3 regions of the Synechococcus sp. MU1625 genome follow, and region 2 is predicted to be linked to each of the others. Evidence: predicted binding sites of a transcription regulator. Region 2 holds the regulator's gene; each other region holds the start of a gene.
The links. The regulator NtcA, encoded in region 2, controls nitrogen genes in cyanobacteria. The targets are predictions, from matches to a motif close to GTANCNNNNGNTAC.
Positions count from the first base shown of each region.

Region 1: a site for NtcA is predicted at 2,897-2,910, ahead of FZX13_RS03705 (DUF4278 domain-containing protein). Genes of this name have one in related genera too.
Region 3: a site for NtcA is predicted at 1,921-1,934, ahead of FZX13_RS06730 (circularly permuted type 2 ATP-grasp protein). Genes of this name have one in related genera too.

Region 1 covers NZ_VTLA01000001.1:639,771-644,170, forward strand. Annotated here, with positions in the region: gene nth (endonuclease III) at 1-22, shown strand, start outside; gene FZX13_RS03670 (2Fe-2S iron-sulfur cluster-binding protein) at 23-307, opposite strand; gene FZX13_RS03675 (DUF3104 domain-containing protein) at 458-718, shown strand; gene FZX13_RS03680 (hypothetical protein) at 796-1,056, shown strand; gene FZX13_RS12895 (hypothetical protein) at 1,147-1,275, shown strand; gene FZX13_RS03685 (hypothetical protein) at 1,278-1,478, shown strand; gene FZX13_RS03690 (DUF1651 domain-containing protein) at 1,742-1,975, shown strand; gene FZX13_RS03695 (hypothetical protein) at 2,303-2,605, shown strand; gene FZX13_RS03700 (hypothetical protein) at 2,660-2,806, shown strand; gene FZX13_RS03705 (DUF4278 domain-containing protein) at 2,989-3,156, shown strand; gene FZX13_RS03710 (hypothetical protein) at 3,814-4,182, opposite strand; gene FZX13_RS03715 (uridine kinase) at 4,175-4,400, opposite strand, start outside.
Region 2 covers NZ_VTLA01000003.1:169,966-174,365, reverse strand. Annotated here, with positions in the region: gene thyX (FAD-dependent thymidylate synthase) at 1-170, shown strand, start outside; gene dcd (dCTP deaminase) at 182-775, opposite strand; gene FZX13_RS08025 (cob(I)yrinic acid a,c-diamide adenosyltransferase) at 775-1,374, opposite strand; gene rph (ribonuclease PH) at 1,519-2,262, shown strand; gene ntcA (global nitrogen regulator NtcA) at 2,321-3,037, shown strand; gene FZX13_RS08010 (DUF3084 domain-containing protein) at 3,065-4,216, shown strand; gene FZX13_RS08005 (resolvase) at 4,213-4,400, shown strand, end outside.
Region 3 covers NZ_VTLA01000002.1:160,090-164,489, reverse strand. Annotated here, with positions in the region: gene FZX13_RS12910 (hypothetical protein) at 154-282, opposite strand; gene FZX13_RS06735 (sodium:solute symporter family protein) at 300-1,730, opposite strand; gene FZX13_RS06730 (circularly permuted type 2 ATP-grasp protein) at 2,046-3,521, shown strand; gene FZX13_RS06725 (alpha-E domain-containing protein) at 3,515-4,400, shown strand, end outside.

The DNA of each region.
Region 1 (4,400 bases), on a different contig from region 2:
AGTAATCACCCGCAAACCCTGATCAAGACAGATGCTCTTCGGCGTTGGCCTTGATCACACAATCAGCGGTGGGATAGCTCACGCAAAGCAAAGCAAAGCCCTGGCCGATCTGTTCATCATCCAGAAAACTCTGATCGGTCTGATCAACCGAGCCACTCACCAGGCGACCGGCACATGTTGAACAGGCTCCGGCACGGCAGGAATAGGGCAGATCGACACCAGCTTCTTCTGCCGCATCGAGGATGTAGACGTCATCAGGGCACGAAAAGCTGGTGCCACCCTCGATGCTGATGTTGTAAGAGGCCATGACTCTGAAGGTCCTGATTGCTTGATAGCTGGATCAGACGATCCGTGCCAAAAGACAGCGGCTCCGCTCAACTCGAGATGCTCCACGACGTGTTGCATCAACCCAGAGACCAGCACTATCGTGATAGTACAAATAAACTAATCAAGACCAATGCCTGCTGAGGGCTCAACTTCTCCGACGCGCCACAGCTCCGCAGCCCAGGAGCCAATCTTTTTATCCGTCAGAGCAGGAATGACCGTGATCTGCGGCAGCACCGACTCCGACGACTGGTGGATGGCCGACGTGATTCACGTCGACGGCGGCGCTAGGGATCCAAGGATTCCGACCTTGTTCCAGGTGGCTGACGTGGATTCAGGGGCGATCCGCTGGGTCTGCGCCGACCTGGTCACCCACATCGTTCCCGACAGCTGAGTAAAGCCGAGAGCCTCAACCGGATCGAGCCCGTCACGCGAATTCGCCTAGGGTCTCACACCAGTCTCAGGAACCTCATGCTGAAAGCCTTGTTCTCACTGGTTTTTGCGGCTGTGATGTGGGTGCAGGTGCCGCAATGGCAACCAGATTGGTCCCAATGCTCTGTCGACACCCCGGACGTGGATTGTCACTGGTACATCACGGCGCCAGACAACACCTTCGGAGAAGGGTTTAGCTGGGAGAACGCAGCTTGGTTCAGTGCCGAAGGCTTGCGGGATGTCGGGGAACTGGACGGCACGATGATGGCCATCCACAAGCAAGCAACTTCGAAAAGTTAGGCCGCATAGGCCCAGAGCAGGGAGCACAAACACTCATTCATACTCCGTTACAAAACTCCTAAGATCGTTACATAAGCCACCTGAGCTCCTGTGACCGATTACACGTCCGCCATCGCCGCAGTTGTTGTCGTAACAGCAGTCCTCTCGGCAGCTGTCGTTTACGTCCTGGCCCAGCCAACAGACCTACCAGTCATCAAAAAGTCCCAGTCCCGGATCTGACGATGTCCATCGATGCCCGGTGCAAGGAACAGCAACAAACGGCCGATCGGATGTTTATGGACTTCAAATACACCGCACCTGGCTCTAAAGAGCAGTTGCGTGCTCTAACCACCCTGAGCTTCCTCGTCGGGATGTGGGCTGATTTCCTATCGGCTGAAGAAAAAAGAATGGCCAGCGCACTGGCCCTGGAAACAAACCAATGAATAACGGTCTACCTGCTTGAACTGAAGGCTGAAAAAAGAGGGGAGATTTGGGGAGTGGAACTCGCGATCGTTCCACTTCCCTCAGCGCATCGCGATCACCAACAGCGCTTCATCAAAGGTGTTGTTCTATGCATCACCGATGTGGCGGACTGAGGAGCCAGCCCCCATTTTGAACGCTCCTTGTGACAGTGGAACACTTGACAACCACTTCTCGTCGCGATTAGTACTGACGTACTAGCAAAACGGTGATAGGAGAAGGCTGGTTGATCGACAGCGACGGTTACTGGATCTGGCGCTTCCACCGTGATCAGAAGGCATGGATTAACGAGCCAAAGGTTTTCATCGACAGAGGTCGACGGATGCCGGAGGGCCCACCGCTGCTGAAGGAGCGCCGCCACCTTCGGAAGGCAGAGGCAGAACAGCTCTGGGCGTCATTGCAGACCCAGGGATGGAAACGTCTCGCATCGCCGGCCTGGGGCGACGCGTTTGAGCTCTGATTCGATCTCATCAAATCAGAGCGACAACCACACCCCACATGCACCAAAGGGAAGTCCCAGGCCCTCTCCTCCAAAACGCAACAGCCTCGAAGTAGATATCACCTAGATCCACTTGTGGCCAACCTTGAGGGTGTCCATTAGCGATCCCACTACACGCTTCCAGTTGGCATCGTTGCTTTGTGAGGAAAAACGCCTCACGGGGTGGAAACAAGGTCACACTCCCGAGAAGCGTTTCGAAACCCCTGCCTTCGGCGGGGGTTTCTTTTTGGCACGCTGAGCAGTTACCTCAAGCGTTTCGCCACTTCTGATCCCTGACAAAATTTGCGCATGGATCCGACCTCGCCGGAAAAGGAAATCAACCGCATCGAGAGGGAACTTGATGCGACCAACCCTCCAGGAGGACATCCCCCTGCGAAACCGGGCAAAAGAAGTGGTGGCCCACCTGGGAAGCCGGGCATTAATTCACTGGATGCAGTTCTGGTCACCGCTCTGTTGCTGTTCGTCGTCTCAGCAGCATTGGTGCTTGCGGGCCGAATCAGCCCAAAAGAAAGAATGCAACTAACGGCTGGTTCCATTGGTGCAGCCGTTGGCCTGTTGACTGGATATGGCATCGGCCGACTCAGGCCTTAAAGCGATAAGGGCAACAGGGTGGATAGGGTTCGCGGGCTCTAAGCCACACCCCAGATGAAGCGCTCCCCGAACCTTGCTTTTATCGGTGGCACCATCGTTATCGCCGTGATGGTCATGGCGGCTTTTGCCAACGTCGCCAATGCTGACGGTTGCTCAAGAGACAAGTCTGCAGAGCCCACGCGAGGGCAGATTCACAAATAAGGCCTCCTGACGCTGGAACCCCTGCCTATGGCGGGGGTTTCTTTTTGCCAGCAGGTCTTGACAGCCGCCAAGGAGACACCAATAATTTCTGTAGCAACAGCTACAAACGTTCACCCCACTCCTGTGGGGCGCAGACACTCCAAGCCACGGAACGGGGACTTGGATTTCTTCGAGGAACATCCATGACTGCACTTCTCTATCGAGGTCACACCTACGCAGGAGAGGCATCTGCTCCCAAGGCCTGCGTGGAACTCACCTACCGCCGCGAGCACTACAACACTTGCCGGCAGGAAATCGTCCACGACAACCACCCCACTCTCACCTACCGAGGCGTTTCTTACACCAAGTAGTTCGAAATCTCTGAGACCTTGCCCCTGCCTTTGGCAGGGGTTTCTTTTTGCAATTTTGGATGGCCGACGGTGATGCACCACCGGAGCGATTCGACCACAAAAATAGATTGATCAGCCGACCCGCGTCTTCCTAGACACAACCATATTTCTTAAGAGAGGAACGGACTTGACCCCAGACGAAGTCGAGGTCAAATCACAGAACTCGTCGGACATCGCTCTACCCGACTTTCAGGCCCGCTTCGCGACCTGACTCGACGATGATGGGGCGAAAGTTCCGAGTCTGTAGTGCCGTGGCGAGCACTATTCAGATATCAACAAATTCCCTGCGACTTCTATAGTTTCTGGTATGGAAAGTGAAGTCACACGTTCGGAGAGCTGAAGAGACCGGAAGCAAAACCGACTTCTAACAAACACCACTGTGTGGAATCAAAGAAACGATCCCGAAGCCACTCCGCATATTTACGGTGTTTGAACATTGCATGGCTTGTATGTGCTGAACGAGTTTCTCAGCATGTATTGCATTGAACGCCAAGACAATGACTGTCAATGGAGGCGTGAAATTTGCTTTAAGACTGAGTTCAAGGCTTTTGTCAACGCTCGCACCAAGTCAATGGCGACATTGGGGACATATCGCGTGGTCCATGCGAGTTGGGCCAATCAGGTGGTCGCCGAAGTGAATGGAATGGATTTGGTCAAAAAGAAAGAAAACCCAGAGTGACCACTCTGCAAATCCCCCCTTAAGCCAAAACCACTTAATGCTCCACGGCGATGGGGTTTGGTCAGATTCGAGTGAATCTTTTGCTTCTGCTCAGAGATGCAGGTTGCCGGCCCATAAGGAACAGTGAAATTGCACTTCAGGCCCGAACCATCCTCCCTAAACACCGGGGCTGCGCAGAGCATGAGATGAACAGAGAGGGGGCCGCCGCCCTTCACCTGCATCAGGCAACTTCCAAAAAGAAGTTGATTGAAGCTGACCCTGCAGATCAGGTGCTCTCTCAGGTTGATGGGTGAAGCACGATCATTCAATTCTCTCCAGAACATCCTCCAAACCCTTGTTCATACCTTGAATAATGACGTCGGCACGGCGCTTCAAGGGATAGATGAAGCGCCGCTCAGCCGGGAGCATCTCCCGCAGCATCTGGCGAATCACATAAATCACTGGCCGATGGCGATCGCGTACATCACGCCAAAGCCGCCTGATCAGCCTCTGCACAACTGGGGTCTCGATATACACAACAAGCGAA
Region 2 (4,400 bases):
TCAGTTTGCGCGCGTTTCTCCACTTCATGGATCTGCGGGCCAAACTCGATGCTCAGCTGGAGATCCGCCAACTCTGCGATCTGATGTGGCCTCACATGGTGGATTGGGCTCCTGAGTTCGCCGCCTGGTACGAAAAAAGCAGGCTGCATCGAGCACGACTGGCCCCTTAAAGCGGGGAGATCTAAACCTTGGCGAGCGTCACACGTTCGGGCTGGTGCTGGTATTTGCCCTGTCGATCGCTGTAGGTGGTCGCACAGGCATCACCCTCAAAAAACAACAGCTGACAGATGCCTTCATCGGCATAGATCCTGCAGTCAGCACCGGAGCTATTGCTGAATTCAAGGGTGAGGTGACCCTCCCAGCTGGCTTCCGCTGGAGTGGTGTTCACAATGATTCCAAGGCGGGCATAGGTGCTCTTCCCCAAACAGATCACAGTGATGTTGGGAGGAACTCGAAGCTTTTCAAGCGCTACGCCAAGGCCATAGGAGTGGGCCGGAAGAATGAAATATCGACCATCCTCATCTTCATGGAGAGGAGTGGGCTCGAGATTGGCCGGATTGAACCGCTTGGGATTCATCACCGTGCCGGGAACGTGCCGGAAGATCAAAAATTCCTGAGGAGATAGGCGTAGGTCGTAGCCGTAGGAGGAGCAACCAAAGCTCAGCACCGGACGCAGCTTCTGCTCCGGATCTAGATGACGGACGAGGCCGCTCTGAAATGGCTCGATCATTCCCTGCCCAGCCTGTTCAGTGATCCAGCGATCGCACTTGAGCATCAGAAACCTCGGCGCAACTCCGTGACTTGATCTGCCATCTCCACCACGCCGGCGGGGATCGCAGGTCCTGTGATGATCACATCCATCGAGGCGGGCCGCTGCTCGAGAGCTGAAATCACGTCCGATTCATTGAGGTAACCGAAGGCCACAGCCAGGCCGATTTCATCCAGGACCAACTGGTCGAGATCCCCCTGAATCAAATGCTGACGGCAGATGGACCAAACGGCAGCAACCGCCTCCGCACCGCCGGGGTGATTCGGAGAGGAGAGGCAGAGAGGCACCTCAGGACGCAGCCAAACCAGGCCTCCACAAAGTTGGACGCGACCTGCGGGCCCCTGCTGCACGCCCCCTTTGAGGAACTGACTGATCAGAACACGACTGCCCAGGCCAGCGGAACGCATCGCCTGACTGAGAACACTGGCGAAACTGCCGCGATAGGGCGCTGTGTGAACCTGGAGCTGCCCTTCGGGCGCCACCAGATATAGGGGTGGAGGATCTGCAACAGGTGGGAGGGGCCTGAGTCCTGCCCGCTGCAAAGCCTGCTGATCCCGATCCAGAGAGTTCTGGAACGCTTGTGGGTCGGCAAGGCTTGTGGTCATCACGGCAACATCCGTCCGGGCAATCCCGGCAAGACCTTGAATGTAGCGGCGAGATGACATTCCACAAGTCCATTGACACCACCCATGGTGTTTGGACGGGCGAGAACCAACCGCCTGCGAGGCTTGAAGAACTGCACACCACCGATGAGCCAAACCGCTGGAAGCCGCACCGATGGCCGTCGCCCTGAGCAATTACGGCCGTTCTCGGTGACCTGGAATCCCATGGGTTTTGCCTTGAGCTCCCTTGTGGTTCACACCGGCCGAACCGCTGTTCTGTGCAGCGTCTGCCTGGAGGACAAGGTTCCCCGCTGGCGGAAGGGGGAAGGGTTGGGATGGGTCAGCGCCGAATACCGGCTGCTGCCGGGATCCACGCCGCAGAGGCAATCACGGGAGCTCATGAAATTGTCGGGCCGCACGCAGGAGATTCAACGCTTGATCGGCCGAAGCCTTCGCGCTGTGATCGACATGAAGCGTCTGGGCGAGCGCACCTTGCTGATCGACTGCGATGTGATCCAGGCCGACGCCGGAACACGGACTGCATCCATCACGGGAGCTTGGCTCGGCCTTGAGCAAGCCTGCCTTTCACTCGTGGAAAAGGGGATTCTGGAGCAATCGCCACTGATCGACCAGGTAGCGGCCGTGTCCGTCGGCCTGGTGGGTGGCCAGGCCTTGCTGGATCTGGACTACAGCGAAGACAGCAGAGCTGAGGTGGACCTGAATGTTGTGCAGGCTGGCGATGGTCGCCTGTTGGAGATCCAGGGAACTGCGGAGGGAGCGCCCTTCAGCCGCAGCCAGCTCAATGAATTACTGGATCTGGCTGAGCCTGGATTGACATCCCTAATGCAGGCGCAACGCCAAGCGATGAACGAGCACAGCAGAGTTACGTAATAACCGCTACACGGCGGCCACCGTTGGCTCCGTAGCTTCGCCTCACCAGGGGGTTGTCATGACCAGTAGCCGAGGTTTCAGCCGATACGCCCCGCAGATGGTGGCTCCAACCCCCAGCACAGAACCGGCCAACCGCTCCCTCCTGGAAATCATCCGGGATCTGGACGGCGCCAGCAGTGAACTGGTGGACCGCAACAAGACCATCTTTTTCCCTGGAGATCCTGCTGAACGGGTCTATCTGATCCGCCGCGGAGCGGTCCGTCTCTCCCGCGTCTACGAGTCAGGGGAAGAGATCACAGTGGCCTTGCTCCGCGAGAACAGCCTCTTTGGGGTGCTTTCGTTGCTGACCGGTCAACGGTCTGATCGCTTCTACCACGCCGTAGCCTTCACCAGAGTCGAGATGGTGACGGCGCCTGCGACATCCGTGAAGGCGGCGATCGAAGCGGATACCAGCGTTGGCCTGCGCTTGCTGCAGGGCCTTTCCAGTCGGATTCTTCAGACCGAAACGATGATCGAAACGCTGACCCACAGGGACATGTCATCCCGACTGGTGAGCTTTCTGTTGGTGCTGTGCAGGGATTTCGGCGTCGCGGATGAACTGGGAATCACCATCGACCTGCGCCTGTCCCATCAGGCCATCGCCGAAGCGATTGGCTCAACGCGCGTGACAATCACGCGTCTGCTGGGAGACTTGCGTCAATCCGGTCTGGTTCAGATTGACCGCAAAAAAATCACCGTTCTGGATCCAATCGCTCTGGCCAAACGATTCAGCTAGGCAGCACGTCAACCCACAGGTGCGGCCATGAGTGGCTGGGCACTGATCCTGGTTCTGCTGGTGCTCGGGGGCGTTCTGTCGACCCTGGGTGACCGGCTGGGAAGTCGTGTCGGCAAGGCCCGCCTGAGTCTGTTCAAGATGCGCCCGCGACGGACCGCCGTTCTGATCACGGTGCTAACCGGCAGCCTGATCAGCGCACTGTCGCTCGGCCTGCTGCTGCTGGTGAGCCGCCAGCTGCGGGTGGGCCTGTTTGAACTGGATGCTCTGCAAGACCGGCTCCAGGACAGCCGGCGGCAGCTCGATGCAGCCGAACGGGAACGGGAAGAGACCCGAACAGAAGCCAACCGGATCGCTGCTGAACTCAAGCAGTCACAGCAACGGGCTGACACCCTGCGCCGTGAACTGGCTCCCCTGCAGAACGAACGCGCCCAACTCGAAGCAGAACGTGAGCGTCTGAGCCGGGACATCGCCTCCCGCGATGCCGACATCCAGCGCACGGAGGCCGAATTGAAAAGCGTGCGGAGCCGAATCCGAGCTGGCGAGCAGGAACTCAAGGAACTCGAATTCAACCTGGTCGCCCTGAGGCGTGGATCGGTGGTGATCAGTAGCGGACAGACCTTGGCGAGAGCAACGGTTCGTCTCGATGCTCCTGATCAAGCGAAACAGGCTGTCGACAGGCTGCTTCAAGAGGCCAATGCCAACGCCTACGGCAAGGTGAGGCCGGGTGAAGCACCCGAACGACAGTTGATCCGCGTTCCCCGCAGCGACGTGGAACGCTTGCAGAACATCATCCGCAAGCCGGACACCTGGGTGATCTCGCTGCGCTCCGCCACCAATGTGCTGCGTGGTGAAACGGCGGTGTACGCCTTCCCCGAAGTGCGTCCCAACCGCCCGGTGGCGCAAAGCGGTGACGTGCTAGCGACCACCACACTGCGAACGGATGAACGCACACCGGAGGGCATTCGAACGCGGCTGAACCTTCTCTTGGCCTCCGCCTATGCCGAGGTGCAACGGCGAGGATCCCTGACGGAAGGACTGCAATTCGATGGATCAGCACTCTCCCAACTGGCCCAGGCATTGATGGAGGGACCCAGCAAAAGCGTGGTCTTGAAGGTGATTGCCGCAGGGATCAGCTACAGCTCCGATGCTGTGGTCGTCACGGTTGAGGCATCCCCATGAAGCGGGTGGCCGTGCTCGATCCAGGCCGCTGCAAATGTGGCCTTGTGCTGGCCGATCTTCAGCATGGTCTTGTTAGCGAGGGCCATGTTCTGACCCCAGAGGCCGTGGAACCCTGGCTCGAGCAGTGGAATCAAGACCAAGCTCTAGATCGCATCCTGATTGGCGACGGAACAGGAAGCCAAGC
Region 3 (4,400 bases), on a different contig from region 2:
CGGATCAACACTCTGTTTGCCAAACCGAGTGCTAAGGCCAAGAACTACATCTTTTACCGGTAACAACGACAACACCCCTTCGTCCACGAAGAAACAGCTTCTTAAGCAAAGATCCGGAAAAAATGTTCAGCTGGTTACTAATACCTGCAGCCGTCACCACACACGACCGTTCCGCCACTCAACCCACCAAATCAGTAGCAACACGAACACAGACAGCACCAAGGCAAGCTGACTGGCCACCAGCAGAAACTGAAAGCCGGAGAGTCCAACAAGGCTGGCCATCAAAAAAAGACTTTGGATCATCCCTCCTCCTGCAACAAAGTGAAGTCAAACCGTTCCGGCCACGTGCGACTGCCGATCAGCATCACGACTGCTGATACGGCCGCCGAAAACACAGCGGCGCAGTAAGGCGCTATCAGCACATAAGCGAGCAGGCCAACAACGCTGCCGGCGAGCATGGCCGCAATGGCAGCCGTGCGATTGGCCGTGCGCCAGTACAGGCCGCAGGCCACTGGCCAGACCGTGGAGGCCACCAGGGCACCGGTGAAGAACAGCACCGACGCCAAAGAATCAAGCCGCGGCCAGGACAGCGCCAACGTGACGACCGCCAACCCCACCACCATCAGCCGCGCAGCCTGCTTGAGCTGCAGGTCACTGGCTTGGGGCCGCAACAGGCGGAAGTACACATCCTCCGCCAGAAGATCGGCGGTGGATGCCAACAGCGAATCCAGGGTGGAGGTGAGCGACGCAAACACCACCACAAACACCAGAGCAGCGCCGCCGGCGCCGAGCAGATCAGCTGCCATCACTGGGAACACCATGTTCACCTGCTCGAGAGGCAACTCACGCGCCAAGGCCACCAGCCCGATGGAGCCCGTCACCATCGGCACGCTCATCCAGGCGACCCCCCCCAACACAAAGGAGGTCATCACCACCGAGCGACGGCTAGCGAAGACCCGAGACCACCAGATGTTGTTGTGAAACACCTCGCCCATCGAGAAGAGGGCGGAATTCCACGCGATCAACAAACCAGCAGGCAACAGCAGATCGAGCCGATCGGGATGCCGGGCAAGCAACGAGGCATGCACCTCGGGCATCGGGAATTGCCGGAAAGCGAGCACCGCCACCACCGCCAACAGCACCATGATCAAGAGCGACTGGATGAAATCGGTGCCGATCACGGCCCGCATCCCACCGAACAGGGTGTAGAGCGTGGCGACACCAATCACCACCACCATCCCCACGTGGTAATCGAAGCCTGAAAGGGCCTGCAGCAGCAGTCCGGCACCCATCGCCTGGGTCATCAAAAAACCCAGGGTGTAAATAGCGGTGATCACCATGAACACCCACCACGCCAGGCGCCCGTAACGCAACCGAATGAAATCGCCGCTGGTGCGTCCGTTGGGCATCAGCTGCTTGATCCGAGAAGCCAGGGGAGCAAACAGGATCAGTCCAAGCCCTGCCAGGGCATAGCTGAACATGCCCCAAAGCCCGGTCTTGTAGCCGAATTCAGGGGCAAGCAACGTGGTGTTGCCGGTGACCCAGGAGGCCATCAACGTGGCGGTGCTCAGGGCCAGCCCGATGTTGCGCCCCGCCAGCATGTAGTCATCGGCATTGCCTTGACCGCGCCGACCCCAAGCAATCCCGAGGGCAACCCAGAGAACGGAGAACAACACCACCAGCGCCCAGGCGATCCCGGGCTGGAGGAAGGGAACCGAGTCAACGGACATCCGTCGACCCCCTGCGGTTCCAATAAAGATGTCCGCGCAGAATCATCACCACCGTCGCCGCAGTAACAACGGCACCGAGGGCAAAGATCAGTCGCGCCCAGAGCAATTCATCCAAAGCGAAGACCCTTTGAACTCCAGAAACAGATAAGCAAAAGAGTCTTCCCCGCCTGGCCCTTCGCCCTCGATTCAGGTGCCTTCGGATACGCAAACATCAAGCGATCAGCGCCCTGTCACCTGAAATTGCGGAATGTGTAGCAACTACAACCCGAGGGGGTTGGGGCGACGCCTTGGATGAAATGTGCCCAGACCATCGGAATGTTCACCGACTACAAACCCACGGTCGGCTTCGACGAATATTTCTGTAGTGACACGGCGAGGCCTCGCGACGATCTGGCCACCCTGCTTGCATCGCTGGGGCAGATGGGATTGCCCGAGCTCAACCGCAGTCATGCCTCCGCCAGCCAGCTGCTGCGTCGCCTCGGTGCCACGTTCCGCCTGAACGATTCCGGCCTCAAGGGCAGTGAACGGATTCTTCCTTTCGATCCCTTGCCCCGACTGATCGGCCGCAGCGACTGGATCAACCTGGAGCGGGGACTGCTGCAACGCCTGGAAGCCATCGACTGCTTCCTCGCCGACATCTACGGCCCGCAGCAGATCCTCAACGACGGTGTGATCCCGCGGGAAGACGTGGAAAGTTCCTCCGGCTGGCGACCTCAGATGCAGGGCATCAGCCTGCCCCTCAACCGCTGGTGCCACATCTCCGGACTCGACCTGATCCGCGACGGCAATGGCACCTGGCGTGTCCTGGAAGACAACCTGCGCTGCCCGTCAGGGGTGGCCTACTTCCTCGAGAATCGTCGGGTGATGAAACGGTTGTTCCCTGGCCTGTTCGAGGGCCGTGCCGTTCAACCGATCGACGCCTATCCCTCCCATCTGCTGCGCACCCTTCAGGACCTGGCGCCCTGGAGTGAAAGCCCTCGCGTGGCAATCCTGACGCCCGGGGTGTTCAACAGCGCCTATTTCGAGCACAGCTATCTGGCCCAGCAGATGGGCATTGCACTGGTTGAGGGACGGGACCTGGTCTGCGAAGACGGCCGGGTGTGGATGCGCAGCACCAACGGGCTCAAGCCCGTGGATGTGATCTACCGCCGTATCGACGACGATTTTCTCGATCCCACCGTGTTCCGGCAGGACTCGATGCTGGGGGTGCCGGGCCTGATCGACGTGCTTAGGCAAGGACGGGTCGCCATCGCCAATGCCCCCGGCACCGGCGTCGCCGACGACAAGCTGATCTACGCCCATGTGCCGGCAATGATCCGCTACTACCTCGATGAGGAGCCGATCATCGAGAACGTTCCCACCTATCTCTGTGCCCGGCCCGACGATCAGCGCTATGTGCTCGACCACCTCGAGCAACTGGTGGTGAAATCGGTGGCGGAAGCCGGGGGCTACGGAATGCTGATCGGCCCCCAGGCCAGCCGATCGGAACTGGCTGACTTCGACACCAAGATCCGTGCGAATCCCCGCAACTTCATCGCGCAGCCCACACTGCAGCTCTCCACCGTGCCATCCCTCAGTGACGGTGAGCTGTATCCCTGCCACGTGGATCTGCGCCCCTATGTGCTGCGCGGCTCAAACAGCTGGGTGAGCCCAGGGGGGCTGACGCGGGTGGCCCTCAAGCGGGGCTCACTGGTGGTGAATTCATCCCAAGGGGGCGGCTGTAAGGACACCTGGATCGTCGACGACCAACGGATGTCGGCACCGCAGCCAAAGGAGGCTGTGCCGTGTTGAGTCGCGTTGCCGATTCGCTCTACTGGATCAACCGTTATCTGGAACGCGCCGAAAACATCTCGCGTTTTCTGGAAGTAAGTGAAGCGATGGCTCTGGACTGTCCTCCGGGGAGCGCAGAACCATGGTTGCCGTTGGTGGAGGTGACAGGGGATCGGAACAGCTTCGACGTGGCCTATCCCGATGCCACTCCCAAACAAGTGGTGCGCTTCCTACTGCTGGACCGCAGCAATCCCAACAGCATCGTGAGCTGCATTGCGATGGCTCGGGAAAATGCAAGGCAGATCAGGGATGTGATCACCACGGAAATGTGGGAGCAGATCAATGATCTGCACTGGAGCCTGCAAGACGACGAAGACATCTGGCGGGAACCCGTGCAGGAGCAACTGCAGATCATCCGCCGCGGCTGCCAGCTTGTGTACGGGATCACCGACACCACACTGAGCCGCGATCTGAGCTGGCTGTTCAGCCAGCTGGGACGTCTGATCGAACGCGCTGACAAAACCTCCCGCATCCTCGACGTCAAATACTTCCTGCTGCTGCCGTCCACCGAGGAGGTCGGCGGGGTGCTGGATGAACTGCAGTGGATCACCCTGCTGCGCACGGCGGGCGCGTATCAGATGTACCGCCAGAGCGTCCAACAAGCGATCAGCCCCGCATCGGTGGCCCGCTTTTTGCTGCTGGATCCATTCTTTCCTCGGTCGGTGCGCTACTGCCTCCAGGGCATCAGCGACACCTTGCAACAGATCCAGCAGCACCCGAGCCAAGACACGCCAGATGATCTCGACTGCTTACGCGGCCAGCTCTTGGCCCGCTGGAGCTACGTGAGGATCGACAACCTGATCGAATCCGGTCTGCATGAAGCGATTGACCGGCTTCAAC